3 regions of the Porphyromonas sp. C0041D3 genome follow, and region 1 is predicted to be linked to each of the others. Evidence: riboswitches for the same ligand, from Rfam matches in the RefSeq annotation. Region 1 holds a riboswitch; each other region holds the start of a gene.

The links. A riboswitch is a leader RNA that binds a small molecule or an ion and turns the genes downstream of it on or off. The one in region 1 is predicted to bind cobalamin.
Region 2: another riboswitch for cobalamin. It lies ahead of AC1EKE_RS03470 (DUF5074 domain-containing protein); the one in region 1 lies ahead of AC1EKE_RS02625 (putative transporter).
Region 3: another riboswitch for cobalamin. It lies ahead of AC1EKE_RS04525 (alpha/beta hydrolase family protein); the one in region 1 lies ahead of AC1EKE_RS02625 (putative transporter).

The regions. Positions count from the first base shown of each region.
Region 1 covers NZ_JBWPWJ010000003.1:20,622-26,019, forward strand. Annotated here, with positions in the region: gene AC1EKE_RS02615 (TolC family protein) at 1-1,283, shown strand, start outside; gene AC1EKE_RS02620 (GIN domain-containing protein) at 1,308-2,105, shown strand; cobalamin riboswitch at 2,203-2,399, shown strand; gene AC1EKE_RS02625 (putative transporter) at 2,501-4,180, shown strand; gene AC1EKE_RS02630 (lipocalin family protein) at 4,268-4,882, shown strand; gene msrB (peptide-methionine (R)-S-oxide reductase MsrB) at 4,863-5,398, shown strand, end outside.
Region 2 covers NZ_JBWPWJ010000003.1:228,612-234,009, forward strand. Annotated here, with positions in the region: gene AC1EKE_RS03450 (30S ribosomal protein S16) at 1-93, opposite strand, end outside; gene AC1EKE_RS03455 (IMPACT family protein) at 227-850, opposite strand; gene AC1EKE_RS03460 (HAD family hydrolase) at 843-1,469, opposite strand; gene AC1EKE_RS03465 (S24 family peptidase) at 1,466-2,527, opposite strand; cobalamin riboswitch at 2,643-2,854, shown strand; gene AC1EKE_RS03470 (DUF5074 domain-containing protein) at 2,981-4,135, shown strand; gene AC1EKE_RS03475 (TonB-dependent receptor) at 4,150-5,398, shown strand, end outside.
Region 3 covers NZ_JBWPWJ010000004.1:180,024-185,421, forward strand. Annotated here, with positions in the region: gene hisS (histidine--tRNA ligase) at 1-385, opposite strand, end outside; gene AC1EKE_RS04515 (nitroreductase family protein) at 413-970, opposite strand; gene AC1EKE_RS04520 (riboflavin synthase) at 980-1,597, opposite strand; gene AC1EKE_RS04525 (alpha/beta hydrolase family protein) at 1,705-3,051, opposite strand; cobalamin riboswitch at 3,306-3,510, opposite strand; gene fumC (class II fumarate hydratase) at 3,780-5,174, shown strand; gene AC1EKE_RS04535 (transglycosylase domain-containing protein) at 5,260-5,398, opposite strand, start outside.

The sequences.
Region 1 (5,398 bases):
AGGCGGAGCCTACTCTCAGCAGCGAGATGACCCTCTCGCAGTGCATCGTCTACGCACAGAGGCACAGCCCCGAGCTGATCCCCGCCCGGGTGCAGATGGAGCAGCTCGAGGTGCAGGAGGAGTCGGCTAAGATGGCCTTCCTCCCCGACCTCAATGCCGGTGTGGGGCAAAACTTCTCCTTTGGCTACACCCAGGGACACGACAAGGTGCTGAGGAAGAACAACGGATCCTCCACCGGGCTCAATGTCTCCACTTCGCTCTCCCTCTTTGAGGGCGGCGCCCGCTGGTGGGCACTCAAGAGCAGCCAAGAGGCGCTCGAGAGCAAGGACTACATCCTCGACGAGGTGGAGGACCGGATCGCCCTCACCGTCGCCTCTAGCTACGTCGGCGTCCTCCTCGCTCAGCAGATCGTCGAGGTGGCGGAGGAGAATCTCTCCCTCTCCCTTATGCAGCAGAAGCGGGTCGATGCTCAGGTGGCAGCGGGCAAGCTCGCTCCCTCGGAGCAGCTCAAGATGCGCACCCAGGTGGGTCAGGATCGCCTGGCGCTCAATGAGGCAAAGTCCGACCTCGACCGTGCCATGCGCGTCCTTCGACTCGATATGGGCATCACGGAGGAGGGCGGGACCTTTACCGTCCCGAGAGAGGATCCTGAGAGCGTCATCGCCCGACTGGAGCGAGAGTCGCCCTACCATGCCACCCCGGAGTGGACCAATCCCTCCCTCCGCCTCGCTCAGCTGAGATACGACCTCTCCTCTTACGATGTCAAGCGCGCCAAGGCTGGCTACCTGCCTCGCCTAAGCCTCTCCGGCGGCTACTCCAATGGCTACTTCTACTACTTCGGTGACGAGATCCCCAATAAGTCCTTCGGTGACCAGCTCAAGTCAAATGGTCAGTACACCATCGGTCTCTCGCTCTCCATCCCGATCTTCAATCGCGGTCAGGTCCGCGCCTCCGTCCGTCAGGCGGAGCTGCAGCGGGAGAGCGCTCTCGGACAGCTCATCCAGCAGCAGTTTAGCGAGCAGCGAAATATCACCCTCGCCACCGCTGATCTCCGCAAGGCAGAGGAGTCCTACCGTCTCTCTAAGGACAATGTCGAGGTGGCGCAGGAGTCCCTCGACATGACCGAGAAGGAGTACAATGCCGGTCGCATCACCGCCTACGAGTGGGAGCAGTCCAAGAATAAGCTCATCGGAGCCAAGTCGCAGTACCTCCAGAGCGTCTACACCCGCCTCCTCCGCTCGATCAACCTCACCTACTACCTCACCGGCACACTGCCCAGATAACCCTTTTATAACATACCAAACACTATGCATACCCTCAGATACCTACTCGTCTCCCTCGCCCTGCTCGCCGGACTGGCCACTGCAGAGGCGCAGAAGCCCGGCCAGCAGCCGGACAAGACCATCACCCTTGACTACTGCCCCACCGACATAACCGCCTCCACAGGCTTTGAGGTGGTGCTCCGTCCCGGCACGGAGAATAAGGTGGACCTCTACGTCTACAACCTCGACAAGGTCAAGTGCTCCACCGATGCCTCGGAGAAGTCGCTCCGGATCTCGATGAAGCCCTCCTTTGGGACCATCAAAGACGACGACCACACCTATCTCGCCGTCGTCACACTCACCGATCTCAATAGTCTCACTGCTCTGAAGGCGGAGACCGGTGCTGAGCTGCATATCGACAAGAACTATCGCCCCACTAAGATCGCCCGACTGGAGCTGAAGAGCTTCACCGGGGGCGAACTGCTCTTCACCGGTGATGCGCAAGAAGTGATCGCCACTGCCGCCACCGGGGCTGAGCTCTACCTCTCCGGCAAGCAGAGGACGCTGAAGCTCAAGTCCACCACCGGGGGTGAGATCGAGTACAGCGGCTCCTTCCGCCTCGCTGACATACACGCCGGCACCGGGAGTGACATCACCCTCTCCGGCACCGGCGAGACCGTGAGCATCTCCGCCTCCTCAGGCGCTGAGGTGGATGGTAGTGATCTCACGGTGAATGGTGGCACCCTCGATGCCGACCTCTCCTCCGACATCACCATCCGCTGCACCGACCGCCGCAACATCACCCGCGACGGCAAGGGCGACATCGAGATACTGACGAAGTAAGGACGAGCAAAAGGATCATCCGGCGAGAGCCTGCTCTCCCTTGAGTAAAAAGGGGGAGCGGGCTCTCCTTTTATTTCTTATCTTTGCACCGCCAAGGGGGTCACCCCGTGCTGCAAGTAAACACCTCCACTGTAGGAGGTGGGGAAACCGGTGAGAGTCCGGTACAGTACCCGCTGCTGTAAGTCTCACGCAATAGCCGATCGGCCTCGACAAGCCACTGGGAGCAACGCTCCTCGGGAAGGCGCTGATGCGGCAGAGATAAGTCAGAAGACCGACTTGCGACCCGGGATGCGCCCCGATGATAAGCCCTTATTAGTCACACAATTTCTTTCGGGAGTTAAAGTTATGAACAGACAATCAGGCGTTACTCGATCATCCCTCAGCAGCACAAGCTTATGGTCGAGATAGTACGCAACCTCCTCTGGGCCGGGGACATCGCCTCCTCGGTATTCATCCTCGCCCTGGTGCTCACCATCGGCGTCTTACTCAGCAAGATCCGCCTCGGAGGCTTCTCCCTCGGCGTCTCCTGGGTCCTCTTCACCGGTATCTTCCTCGGGCATCTGGGGCTTCGGCTCGATCCTCAGGTGCTCTCCTTTGTCCGCGAGACGGGGATGATCCTCTTCATCTTCGGCATCGGCATGACTGTGGGACCGGGATTCTTTGCCACCTTCCGTCAGGGAGGCGTGCGGCTGAACCTCCTCTCTCTCCTCTCGATCCTCCTCTCCCTCATCGTCTCCTACGTCCTCTACCGAGTGACGCAGACGCCTATGGCGACGCTGATGGGCATCCTCTCCGGTGCGGTGACGAATACACCCGCCCTCGCAGCGACGCAGGAGAGCGCCCGCGCCGTCGGCAGCGCCGCCCTCGGGGATGTCGGCATCGGCTACGCCCTCGGCTACCCTGTGGCGATCCTCGGGATGATCCTGACGATGTCGCTGCTGAAGTGGGTGTTCCGGATCGATGTCCCTCGTGAGGAGAAGGAGATAGAGGAGCGGGAGCGTGCCGCCCACAGGGATGCTGTGGTCTACACCCTCGAGGTGAGCAACCCCTGGATGGACAGCAAGAGCGTCTACGAGTCAAAGTCGGTGCTGGAGAAGTACGACGTCGTGATCTCCCGCATCATGCACCACGACACCGGAGAGGTGGAGATGGCGGGACCGAAGTCGATCATCCGCCTCAGCGACCGCCTGATGGTGATCTCCGACGAGAGCGACAAGGAGACGATCTGCGCCTTCCTCGGCAGGGAGGTGCCGCTCGTGGAGCCGGAGTGGATCACACGAGGGGCGACCGACGTGGTCTCACACCGCTGCCTCGTCACCCGAGATAGGATTAATGGGAAGAGCATCGGCAGCCTGAAGCTCCGCTCCCTCTACAATGCCTCGATCACGCGAGTCTACCGCGCCGGTGTCTACCTGATGGCGCGACCGGAGCTGCTGCTCCAGGTAGGTGACACGGTGATCGTCGTCGGGCACGAGGAGGACGTGAAGCATGTGGAGCAGGTGCTGGGCAACTCACGCAAGACCCTCCGCCAGCCCAATCTCTTCATCGTCGCCCTGACGATCCTGATCGGTGTCATCGTTGGTAGTCTCCAGATCCACCTGCCCTCGATGTCGATGCCGGTCAAGCTCGGCTTTGCCGGCGGGACTCTCGTGACAGCGATCCTGCTGAGCAACTTTGGCACCCACTTTCGCCTCAATACCCACAATACCGAGAGCGCCAATCACATGCTGCGCGAGCTGGGCATTGCACTCTTCCTTGCTTGCGTCGGGCTGAGCGTGGGCGAGAGCTTTGTGGAGAAAATCGCAAGCGGCGGACTGGTCTGGATGGGCTATGCGGCGCTGATGATGATGATCCCGCTCTGGGTCACGCTGATCATCGGGCGGCTCTGCCTCCGGCTGGACTACTTCTCCCTCCTCGGCTACGTGGCGGGGAGCATGACCTTTGCCCCGGCGCTCTCACTCACCCCTGACGCGACGAAGAATAACATCCCCTCCGTCGGCTACGCCACCATCTACCCCCTCACCCTCTTCGTCCGCGTCATGGCGGCCCAGTGGATGGTCCTGCTGCTGAGCTGAGGGTAGGCGTGGGGATCTCTCTGTTTCTGCTGCATTCTTGGTACCTTTGGGTGACAAGGATAAGATAACTATATCACCAATAGGACAATGAAAGCAAAGAATCTACTTATAGCCCTTACGGGCACCGCTGCCGCAGCCGGCGCTGCTGCTTACTACTACATCTGGAAAAAGATGGGGCTGCCCCGGGGAGCCTGGCCGGTGAGAGGCTTTGACCTGGAGCGCTATCTCGGCAAGTGGTACGAGATCGCCCGCCTCGACTCACGCTTCGAGAAAGATCTCGACAACACTACCGCCGAGTACTCCCTCAATGACGACGGCACCATCCGGGTCGTCAATAGTGGCTACGACTGCAAGAGGGAGCGCTGGAGCGACTCCATCGGCAGGGCTAAGCCGATCGAGGATCCTGACGTGGCGCGGCTGATGGTCTCCTTCTTCGGTCCCTTCTACAGCTCCTACAACGTCGTCGAGCTCGACCCGGACTATCGCTATGCGCTCGTCGTCGGCCGCAATACCGACTACGTATGGTTCCTCTCCCGCACCATGGAGATGCCGGAGGAGGTGAAGGAGCTCTTCGTCTCCAAGGCCAAGGCGCTCGGCTACGACACCGACCGGCTCGTCTGGGTCGAGCAGGGCACCCGCGAGCGTCCCGTGGAGCCGGAGGAAGATCCGGAGGACGAGGAGGATGAGGAGACGGACGACTGAGAGACTACTCCCCCTCCGGTCAGTGAGGACGTCAAGGCTCCTCACTGTCCCATTTCTCCTACTCTCCCTGCTGACCGGCAGCTGTCTATCAGCCCGAGGGAGCGGAGAGGAGGGGGCTATGACAGAGCAAGCGATGAGCGATAGCGTAAGAGAGATCTACCTCGCCGGCGGATGCTTCTGGGGGACGGAGCACTTCCTCCGCCAGATCCGCGGTGTGGTGGAGACGGAGGTGGGGTATGCCAATGGCGATACCCCAGACCCCACCTATGAGATCGTCTGTGGCGACAAGTCGGGATACGCCGAGACGGTTCGGGTGGTCTACGACCCGGAGGTGCTGTCGACGGCAAAGCTGTTGGAGACCTTCTTCCTCGCCATTGACCCGACGGCGGTCAATCGTCAGGGCAACGACCGCGGCACGCAGTACCGCACCGGTATCTACTACAGCGACCCCGCCGACGAGCCGGTGGTGACCTCTGCACTGGATCAGCTCCGCACGCAGTACAGCAAGCCGATAGC
Region 2 (5,398 bases), 210 kb from region 1:
ACCATCGCGCGGTGCTCTACGGTGTGTGACGACGATCGAGTAAAAAGCATAGGCTCTGTGACCGTGTCTCTGCAGTCTGATAACTGTTGCCATAATCTATGGGTATAAAAAATAAGTGTACTGTGCGTCCCACGGTCTCTCCGAGAGGTTCACGACCTTGGAGGTGAAACGCGAGGGCAAAGGTACGACTTTTCGCCCTAGCGTCCAAGGTCCTCAGCGGGCGATGTCACTCCTCCGCCTGATCGATCCGCAGGTAGTAGTGCAGCTTAGCCGCCTCGAGGAAGAGCGGTAGCCGCGCGTCCTCCACCGCCACCTGCCAGATGTACCCCTCGAGATCGGAGGTGGAGTCGATCGTCTCTACCTCGTAATCCCGCAGGAGCATCATCACGGGATTGATCTTGTCGTAGGGGAAGCGGAGGGCGAGGTGAGTCGTGAGGATCGTCTCCTTATGAGGGGCATCGGCGAGGGCGAGCTCGGCGGCGGTGCGGTAGGCGACGATCAGGCCGGAGGTGCCGAGGAGCTTGCCACCGAAGTAGCGGACGACGGTGACCACCACCCCCGTCAGACCGAGTGCATGGATGCGCCCGAGGATCGGCTTTCCGGCTGTGGAGGAGGGCTCTCCGTCGTCGCTGCACCGCTCCTCGCGCTCCCGGATGCCCACCACATAAGCCCAGCAGCAGTGGCGCGCATCGTGGTACTTTGCCCGCTCCTCCTCGATCACCGCCATAGCCTCCTCGACCGTCTCCACAGGCACAGCGCGCGAGATGAAGCGACTGCGTAGCTCGGTGTAGAGACCGGCGCCCTCGGCCGTGAGGGAGCGGTAGGAGGTGATGGGGCTTGGCTCACTCATGGGACAGCAGTCTCTCCAGGGCGGGACGCCAGTCGGTCCCATTCGCCGGTCGTAGGGTGGTCAGCCCCAGCGCCCGGGCAGCAGTCACGTTTTCCTCCCGATCATCGATGTAGAGGGTCTCTCGGGGGTCGAGGTCGTTTTCGTCCAAGATAAGGTGGTAAAAGCGGGGGTCGGGCTTCTTGATGTGGAGGAGGTGGGAGGCGTAGCATCGCTCGAAGTAGCTCTCCAGCGACTCGCCCGAGGGGAGGAAGTGGGGCGAGAGGTAGAGGTCGTAGAGGAAGGCATTGGTATTCGTGGCGAGAAAGAGGCGGTAGCCACTCAGCTGAGTGCGGAGGTAATCCAGCTTGTAGAGCTCTACCTCACCCGCATAGCCGGCAAGGGCCCATGTGATCTCATCGATGGTGAGGTCGTGGCCGTAGGTGGTGCGGACGATGTCGCGGAACTGCTCCTTAGTGATCCGACCGACCTCTAAGTCGGGGAATAGCCCCTCCCGGGGATAGGGCGAGAGGAGCCCACGAGCCTCGACGAAGCCGAGCCGGTCGAAGCGCCGGACGCTCTCCGCAGGGCGGTCGATCAGGAGCACACCACCGAGGTCAAAGATGATGTTGTGGATACTCATACGGTCAGACGGCGAGAGACGATCTCGATGACATTATATATAGCCACTATATCCTCCACGTGGAGGTCAAAGTCGTGGTAGAAGGGATTGAGCGAGTGGAGCCTGAAGAGCCCCTGCCGAGGGTCTTGGCCGATCACCTGCTTGATGACGATCCCCTCAGAGCGGGTGACGAAGATGAAGTAGAGCCAGTCGCGCGTGTGGAGCCCATCGAGCCAGTAGTCCCTGTCGACACTGCGTGCCAGCACGCGGTCGCCCTCAGAGAGACCTTTGCTCGAGCCGTCGTCCATCGAGTCGCCCTGCACCGTAAATATCCGGTAGATGCCCCGGTAGTGCCGGTCCACCGGCACCTCGATCATCCGCACCCCATCCGGGTCGGGATCGCCAAAGCTGGTCAGCGTGCCGGCGACGGCGGGGTCCTCCACGAGAGGGAAGCGCATAGTCTGCGAGGGGTGGTATGGGAGAGCGGTGCTCTTGGCGAGGGCCTCCTCATCGAGGATCTCTATCGGGCTTGCCGGTGCCTCCTCAGCCGGCTCCGGGGTGCTGAGCATCGGCTCGATACCGGTATAGAGCCACTCCCTGCGGTACTTGGGGAAGCGCTCGAGGATCTTATCGAGCGTCGCATCCTGCGGGCGCTGTCCGTAGCGGGTGATGCGGAAGAGTGTGGAGGCGTTGCTCAGACCCACCTCCTTCGTCATCTCACTATAGGTCAGCTCCTCCTGCTCCATGACATGAGTCACTCGGTCGCTACGCGTAGGGTACGGAGAGGTGGAGAAGACCTCCCCTCCCGCAAGCATCTCTCCCTCACCATCGACGAGCCAGGGGCGGGAGAAGATCCCGTCGAATGCGTCTAAGAAGTCGTCGATCAGATTGACCGACATATAGGTCCCCCCACGCGAGAGGGCCGAGCGGATGGAGCTCCTATTGCCCCCCATGCGGAGAGCCACATCATCGGTCGTCTCCACAAAGTTGTGCGACCGGAGGTAGTCGTAAGCTCGGACCATCCGGTCGTGCTGACCCTGACGGATCTCAGCGGTGTCGTTTTTCTTCACGATAGGCATCTTACTTATATACAACCTTGCAAATATAGTTATATTCCGCGACCAATCCACCCCCTTTGGTCCGATGGCAGGGGCGGTGCGTTTTTGGCAAAACGGATAATAATGGCTAAACTTGCGCCCTCGTAGACTATTTGGTGTCCTCCCGCTCGGGCTCTCCGGACAGGAGGATGAAAAGGGAATCAGGTGCAAGACCTGGGCAGACCCGCTGCCGTAAGCTCCATAGAGAACTCCACTCACACTCTACTCTCCACTGTTGCCCTGTAGGCAATGGGAAGGATGCGAAGGGAGGGAGCAAGCCGGAAGACCTGCCGTAGTCTTAAGAGTAAAGTGCTTCCGGGGAAAGGAGCCGTGCTTGAGTCGCAATCGACCGACCCGCTGTCGGATCCACGCCATCGCTGCGCCTGCCATTCATCCTACCCTCTCTCCCGGTGATCGCAATAGCTGTAGAGAGATATGAGGATACGAGTACAGGCAATGGGATTGCTGGCGGCACTGCTCTCGGTGGTGTGCGCCTGCGACAAGATCCCGGAGCTCCCCTCCTTCGAGGGCGAGGATGGCAATAAAGCGGTGATGATCGTGGTGAATGAGGGTCTCTTCACCACCAATACCGCCGCCCTCTCGGTGATCTACGCCGATGGGACCGTCCACTACGATGTCTTTAGGGCGGTCAATCAGCGTCCTCTCGGCGATGTGGCTCAGTCGATGGCTGAGATCAATGGGCTTTACTTCATCGCTATTGACAACTCCCGCCGGATCGAGATCCTTGACCCCAAGAGCTTCCGGAGCGTCGGGTCGATCCGATACAGTCGTGCCGGCTCCCCTCGCTACATCACTCCCCTGACCGATAGTACTGCCGTTGTCTCTGACCTCCACAATCAGCTCGTCACGATCCGCACTCGCCCGCCCTACCGAGAGCTGGAGTACATCGAGCTACCATTCTCCTCCTCCGGCATCGAGCAGATGATCACGGTGGGAGGCAAGGTCTTCTGCACCTACATAGACCGGGGTATCGCAGTCTTTGATGCAGCCAAGTTTCGTCTCAGCACCATGCGACTGATTGACGAGGTCTCTGTCAGCTGGTCGCAGTCGACAGCGAAGCCGGTGGTGGATCACCGGGGGAGGATCTGGATCCTCTCTACGAAGCGAGTGGACGGCATCGAGCTGCCACGACTCAGCTGCATCGACCCGGTGGCTGAGGAGGTGGTGGACGAGCTGCTGATCCCGATCAAGAAGAGAGGCGACCTGAAGAGGGGTGACCTCATGGGGATGCCGGGCTACAATCGGATCGACATAGACCCCTCCGGCCGGCGGATCTACCTCAGCCTGACAGAGGCATCGGAGGACAACCCGGGAGCAAAGACTCGCCCACTCCAGGTGATCTATGCTATGGACGTGGACTCTAAGGAGCTGACACGCTACCTGCCGCTTCCCGAGGTGAAGCTGATGTACGGCATGAGTGTCTCACCCGAGGGGAAGGTGTGCATCTGCGACTGCCTCGACTTCACTGCCCAGAGAGGCTATGTGCGCGTTTACTCTCCTGACCGAGGTGAGGAGAAGAGCTACAAGGTGGCAGTCTACCCCAACTTTGTCTTTTTCCCCAAGTCATAATTAACCGAGTCATGATGAAGCGCCTGCCACTTCTCCTCCTCCTGCCCTTCCTTGCTCTCCCCACTCTACTCGCCCAGGATAAGGTGGAGCAGGAGGGGACTCTCGCTGAGCTCTTCGTCTATCAGCGGGCGATCACGAAAGAGAAGGAGATCAATGCCGGAGCCAAGGTGGAGCAGATCGCCCCGGCTACCATCGAGCTCTTCCGCTCACGCTCTCTCGCCGAGCTGCTGGCTGACAATACCGCGGTACACATCAAGAGCTTCGGTATGGGCGCTCTCGCCACCGCCTCCTTCCGCGGCGCTGGCGCGTCACAGACACGGGTGATGTGGAATGGCATCGACCTCACGCCGGCGATGTCGGGGATCTTCGACTTCTCCCAGATGCCCACCTTCTTTGCCGACCGCGTCTCACTCGTCTATGGCAGTAGCGATGCCACCACAGGTAGCGGTGCCATCGGTGGCAGCGTACGGCTAAGCACCACCCCGATGTGGGACGGGAAGCGGGCACTCACCCTCTCCGGCGAGTATGGATCCTATGGCACCTATAGCGCTATGGCATCGGCAAGGTATGGGACCGATCGCATATCCGGCAAGACGAGGGCCTTCCTCCGCCACTCTGACAATAACTACAGCTATCTCAATAAGGTATCCTCCGCCGATGCTTACCTCGAGCAGCGGAGCGATGCACGCTTCACCCTTGGCTCGGCTATGCAGGAGGGACACTTCCGCCTCGGGGAGAGCTCTTTCCTCTCCTCCGCACTCTGGTACCAGCAGGGGACGCGGATGCTGCCACAGCCCCTTGGCGTGGAGACGACCGTGCATGAGCGACAGGGGGAGACCAATCTCCGCGCCTACCTCGGACTGGATCACAGGGCAGGGAAAGGTCAAGCGGAGGTCAAGGCAGCGTATATCTACTATAGGATGAGGTATGACCGATGGTTTGACAATGATTACTTTGACCCCCAAGGCAATACCAATCTCTCCCACACCATCCACCTGAGCGGACAATACCGCTACCGCTTCAGCGACCGCCTACACGCCTCCACCACCCTCACCTACCGACACGATATCGCCCGCGCTGAGAGCTACCGCGAGGATGTGGTGCGGGTGCCTGATGAGAGTGGCTACGAGCGTCCGGAGCTGCCGGCACCGGAGCTAATCCACCGCTCCACACTCTCCTGGGCGAGCGCCGTGAGGTGGCAGTGGGCCGACCACTGGCTCGCCGACGGACGACTGATGATGGAGCTGGTGGACCGACGTAAGC
Region 3 (5,398 bases), on a different contig from region 1:
GCTGTATCTGGTACCGCTTGAAGGGGAGGGTGATCTCATTACGGTGCTGCACCACATACCGAGCAAAGGGGACCGTTAGGTCATACCGCAACCCACGATCGCAGGCTCGGGAGGCAAAGTCAGCCGGATCGATCGTCAGCAGCTCCTGCCGGTCGAAGTCCTTGAGGCTGTCGCCCGAGTTGAGGATGCGGAAGATCAGCCGATCCCCCTCGTCGCCATACTTCCCGAGTAGGGTGGAGAGGTTCTCCATCGCCGGCGTCTGTATCTCGCGATAGCCATAGAGCCGGTAGGTGCTGATGATCGTATTGAGTATGTAATTGCGCTTCGCCATCTCCTCGGGGGAGAAGTCACGAGTGCCCTTGGGTATGCTTGGTTTCTGAGCCATAAATGATGTTGCTACAGAGGGATGAGGTTAGTACGTATTATAGGAGCGGATCTTGTCCATCTTCTTCCTGGTCTTGGGTCGCATAGGGTCGTCGGAGTAGCCGAGCGACACCACCAGCTGGACCGTCTTCTCCCGAGGTATCCGGAGGATGTCCTGGATCTTCTTATTATCCACCCAGCCTATGACGCAGGTGTCAAGCCCCTCGCTGCGTGCTGCCAGCGTGAGATAGCCCACGGCGATACCGATGTCGATCCGGGAGAAGTGCTGTTTCTTGAGGAGGTTTCCTACTTTTGCCGCCACATTGGCTGCCTCCTCGACTACGACGATGAGCGCAGGCGCCTCCTTGGCGAAGGTGTTCATTGATGGGAGTAGGGGGGAAGTGAGGCACTTCGCGACAGCGACCTTGAGCTCCGGATCATCAACGACGATGAAGCGCCAGGGTTGCGAATTGGTGGCAGATGGTGCCAAGTGTGTCAGATCAAGTATGCGCTCGATTGCCTCACGTGGTACCGGCTTATCGAGATACTTGCGAGTACTCTGGCGCGACTGGATCAGCTCGCTGAGAGGGTTGCTGTCGGGGTCCATGGGAGAGGGTTACTGACGGAAGGTGATAAGCTTGGCGAGGTACTTGCCGATGATGTCAAACTCAAGATTGACCCGCTTCCCCTCAGACAGGTCACCAAAGTTGGTGATTTCCTTGGTGTAGGGAATGATGGCGACCTTGAAGGTGTCTCTCTCGGAGTCCACCACGGTGAGGCTGACGCCATTGATGCAGACAGAGCCCTTCTCCACAGTGGTGTAGCCACGAGCTGCCATCTCGTCAGTGACACTGTAGCGGAAGGTGTAGTAGGTGCTTCCACCCACATCCTCCAGCCCGATGCACTCGGCAGTGGTATCGACATGCCCCTGGACGATATGCCCATCGAGGCGACCATCACTCCTCATGCTCCGCTCCACATTGACCCGATCACCGGGCTTGAGGTCGCCGAGGTTGGAGCGCTCAAGGGTCTCCTGCACCGCGGTGACTGTGTAGCTCTTCTCCTCAGGATGGATTGAGACAACTGTCAGGCAGACTCCATTGTGCGCCACGCTTTGGTCTATCGCCAACTCGTCCCAAAAGGGGACGGTCAGGGTAAGGTCCACATTGGTACTATTGTGAGGGTGATCCACGCGGAGCACCTTTGCCGTTGTCTCGACTATTCCGGAAAACATATAGAGGATTACTTACTGATAACTATCACTGATAGTGCAAATTTACCCAAAAGGCATTACCTGCCCAATTCCCCCTCCTTGATCCACTCCGTCATCATCTCCAGAGCCTAGCTCGAGAAGCCGGGCTTGAGGTGGACGTACTCGCCCGGGAGACCGGTGCTGCAGGGTAGAAAAAGGTGATTGAGCCCTGCAATCTCTTCTGTCGTCACACCGGAGGATGCTGTCGCAAGGCGCTTGACTGCGCCGAGATTGTCTGACGCCTCCACCTGCATATCCTTACTCCCATTAAGAGCCAGTATCGGGCAGGTGATCCGCGGAAGGAGGGCGGAGGGATCGCTCCTGAGGAACTCCTTATAGTATGGTGTGGAGGTCGCATCAAGCATCGATCGGAAGTACCTGTCGCTGAGCACCATCGCTCTCGTGCCGGCTCGCTGCTCCTCGCGGACCAGCGGTAGCACCCTCTCGAAGTAGCCCCGCATCAGCGTAGAGTCCTCCGCCCGGGTGGTGGAGTGGTAGGCGAGATCCTTGAATGTCCTACTGGTAATCTTGGCGAAGTCCTCCTTTGACTCGGGGGAGATCAGGCTTGACATCATTACTACATTCTGGTATGTGATGACCTCCACACCTGAGGTCCCCGGGGCGGCAAGCAGCACGATGAAGTCAACGTCTGCCGGACTCTCTGCTGCGATACTCTCGGCTATCAGTCCTCCCTCGCTATGGCCTATGAGACCCACCCTCGAGTAGCGTCCCGTCCCTCGGAGGTACTCAAGTGCCGACTTGGCATCTGCCACGAAGTCACTCAGCATAGAGACTCCGAATGCCCCCGTAGACTCGCCCACTCCTCGCTTGTCATACCTCAGCACGGTGATGCCCTGCCGGGTGAGGTAGTCGGCTATGTCGCGGAGGGGCTTGTGTGGTCCCAGCTTCTCGTCCCTATCATTAGGTCCACTGCCCGCTACCAAGACCACTGCGGTAGAGCTCTTCTGCTCGCTAGGCTCCGTCAGTGTGGCAGCGAGGGTCACCTCTGCCGAGGGGATGGCAAGCTCGGTGGAGAGGTAGGGGAGGTCGTCCTTGGGCTTGCTCTTCCGGTACGCACCTCGTATCAGATCCAGACGGGTGGTAAACCCCTGCTGAGAGAAGTCTCCCTGGATCGTATCACCCTCGAGCTGCCCGCTATAGCTGGCACCGATGGTGCGGCTCTGCCAGCTGAGCATCCGGCTATCGGGGCTAAAGCTGATCTGATCCACTGGGATCCCTTGTGCCCCCTGCTCAGGGCTGTCTAGGGTGGCGGAGTAGCCATCGGCCCCCTCAGTAATGTGGAGCACAAGCGGCAGGCTGTAGGTTGGTGTGACCTGCAAGATCCCATGCCAAGTGTCGGCGATCTGAGCCTGGCAGGAGAGCGCAAGGATGGAGAGCGCAAGGATGGAGAGCGCAAGGATGAAGTAGTTTCGCATCGCTATGAATAAAGTGAGTCAGTAAAACTAATTGACCGAAAGGTACAAAAAAAGGAGAGGCCGCCACCGTCGGATGTCGGTGACCGCCTCTCCTAAAAGTGCATGGACTCGATCCGCTTCACAGAGGGTCGTCATCACTCAGTATGAATTACCTGACCACACTTGGGATAATAGTCGCTGATAGCGAGTCAAAAATTGGAAAATACAGATGGACTACATCCTTTCAGTGGCACCGCTCCAGTCCTCGGGAGCGATACAAAATGCACGTGACGGCAGGTTTTCTGGCTTGTCTCTCGGCTCGTCGCCTTCCCATACTCCTCCGAGGAGGACCACAGTGGCATCACTTCGAGCCGATCGGTTGGAGACTTACAGCAGCGGGTCTGCACAGGACTTGCACCTGTTTCCCTCTTACTCCGATGAGCGAGTGTCCATCGGATCACCGTCACCGCAAAGGTACATTTTTTCTCTTCATTGTCACCTCCATTTCGCCCATTGGACCGGCTGATTTCTTTTACCGATATTAGATGTCACTAATACCGATATTAGTTGCGCCTAATATCGGTAAAAGAAATGCCCCACATAGCGAGCCACTTTCCGCTCACAATTAAGAGTGCAGTCTGACCGGTGGAGCAAGGATGGTGGGACTGCTTTGCGAAAGACTCTATTTTGGGTAACTTTGGAAGAAAGTTAGGTAAGTACAACGCTAATAGAAAATAGTCAAGCCAATTATGGAGTATCGTATCGAGCATGACACCATGGGTGAGGTGAAGGTCCCCGCTGATAAGTACTGGGCTGCTCAGACGGAGCGCAGCCGTAATAACTTCAGGATCGGTCCCGCAGCCTCTATGCCTCACGAGATCGTCACTGCCTTCGGGTATCTGAAGAAGGCGGCCGCTTATGCCAATTGCGAGCTGGGGGTCCTCCCTCAGGAGAAGCGTGATCTCATCGCTCAGGCGTGCGACGAGATCATCGAGGGCAAGCTGGATGATCAGTTCCCTCTCGTCATCTGGCAGACCGGTAGCGGCACGCAGTCCAATATGAATGTCAATGAGGTGGTTGCCAATCGCTGCCACGTCCTCAATGGTGGCAAGCTGGGCGAGCCGAGCCTGATCCACCCCAATGACGATGTCAATAAGTCTCAGTCCAGCAACGACACCTTCCCCACCGCGATGAGCATCGCCGCCTACACCAAGGTGGTACAGCATACTCTTCCGGCGGTGAAGAAGCTCCAGAAGAGCCTCGAGAAGAAGGCTGAGGACTTCAAGGACATCGTCAAGATCGGGCGGACCCACCTGCAGGATGCTACCCCTCTGACGCTCGGACAGGAGTTCTCCGGCTACGCAGCACAGTTGGGCTATGCGGTTAGAGCGATCGAGGCGACCCTGCCGCACCTCGCCGAGCTGGCGCTAGGCGGGACGGCCGTCGGCACCGGACTCAATACGCCCAAGGGCTACGCCGAGCTGGTGGCCAAGTACATCGCAGACTTTACCGGGGAGCCCTTTGTGACGGCGCCCAATAAGTTTGAGTCACTTGCCGCTCATGACGCCGTGGTGGCGACTCATGGGGCACTCAATGGTCTTGCGGCCTCTCTCTTTAAGATCGCCAATGACATCCGTCTCCTCGGCTCCGGACCTCGCTGCGGCATCGGTGAGATCCACCTGCCGGAGAATGAGCCGGGCTCCTCGATCATGCCCGGTAAGGTCAATCCTACCCAGTGTGAGGCGATGACTATGGTTTGCGTGCAGGTCTTTGGCAATCAGACCACGATCACGATGGCCGGTGCAAGTGGCAACTACGAGCTGAATGTCTTCAAGCCGGTCATGGCTGCCAACTTCCTCCAGTCTGCTCAGCTGCTTGGTGATGCCTGCCTCTCACTGGAGGAGCACTGCGTTGCCGGCATTGAGCCAAATAGGGAGCGCATCAATACCCTGCTCAATAACTCTCTGATGCTGGTCACGGCACTCAATACCCACATCGGGTATGAGAAGGCGGCTAAGATCTCCAAGGCTGCATTCCACAATGGGACCACACTCCGCGAGGAGGCTGTAAAGTCCGGCTTCCTCACTGCCGAGGAGTTTGACGAGTGGGTCCGCCCGGAGGATATGGTGGGAAGCCTTAAGTAATAGGGGACCCTGCTGATCCGAAAAAAGTCGGATCTCGCACTTGATCAGGTGCGGGATCCGACTTTTTGGTACTGTCCTCTACCGATTAGGAGAAGAGGTCGTCGATCTCCTTGGGGGCTTGCTGTTGGTGTGGCTCTGTGACATCCTCTCTGTCGTACGCGACACCTGCAGCATCGTCTCGGCGACATGGCTCAAAGCCCTCGGGGAAGGTAAATTTTAGCCCA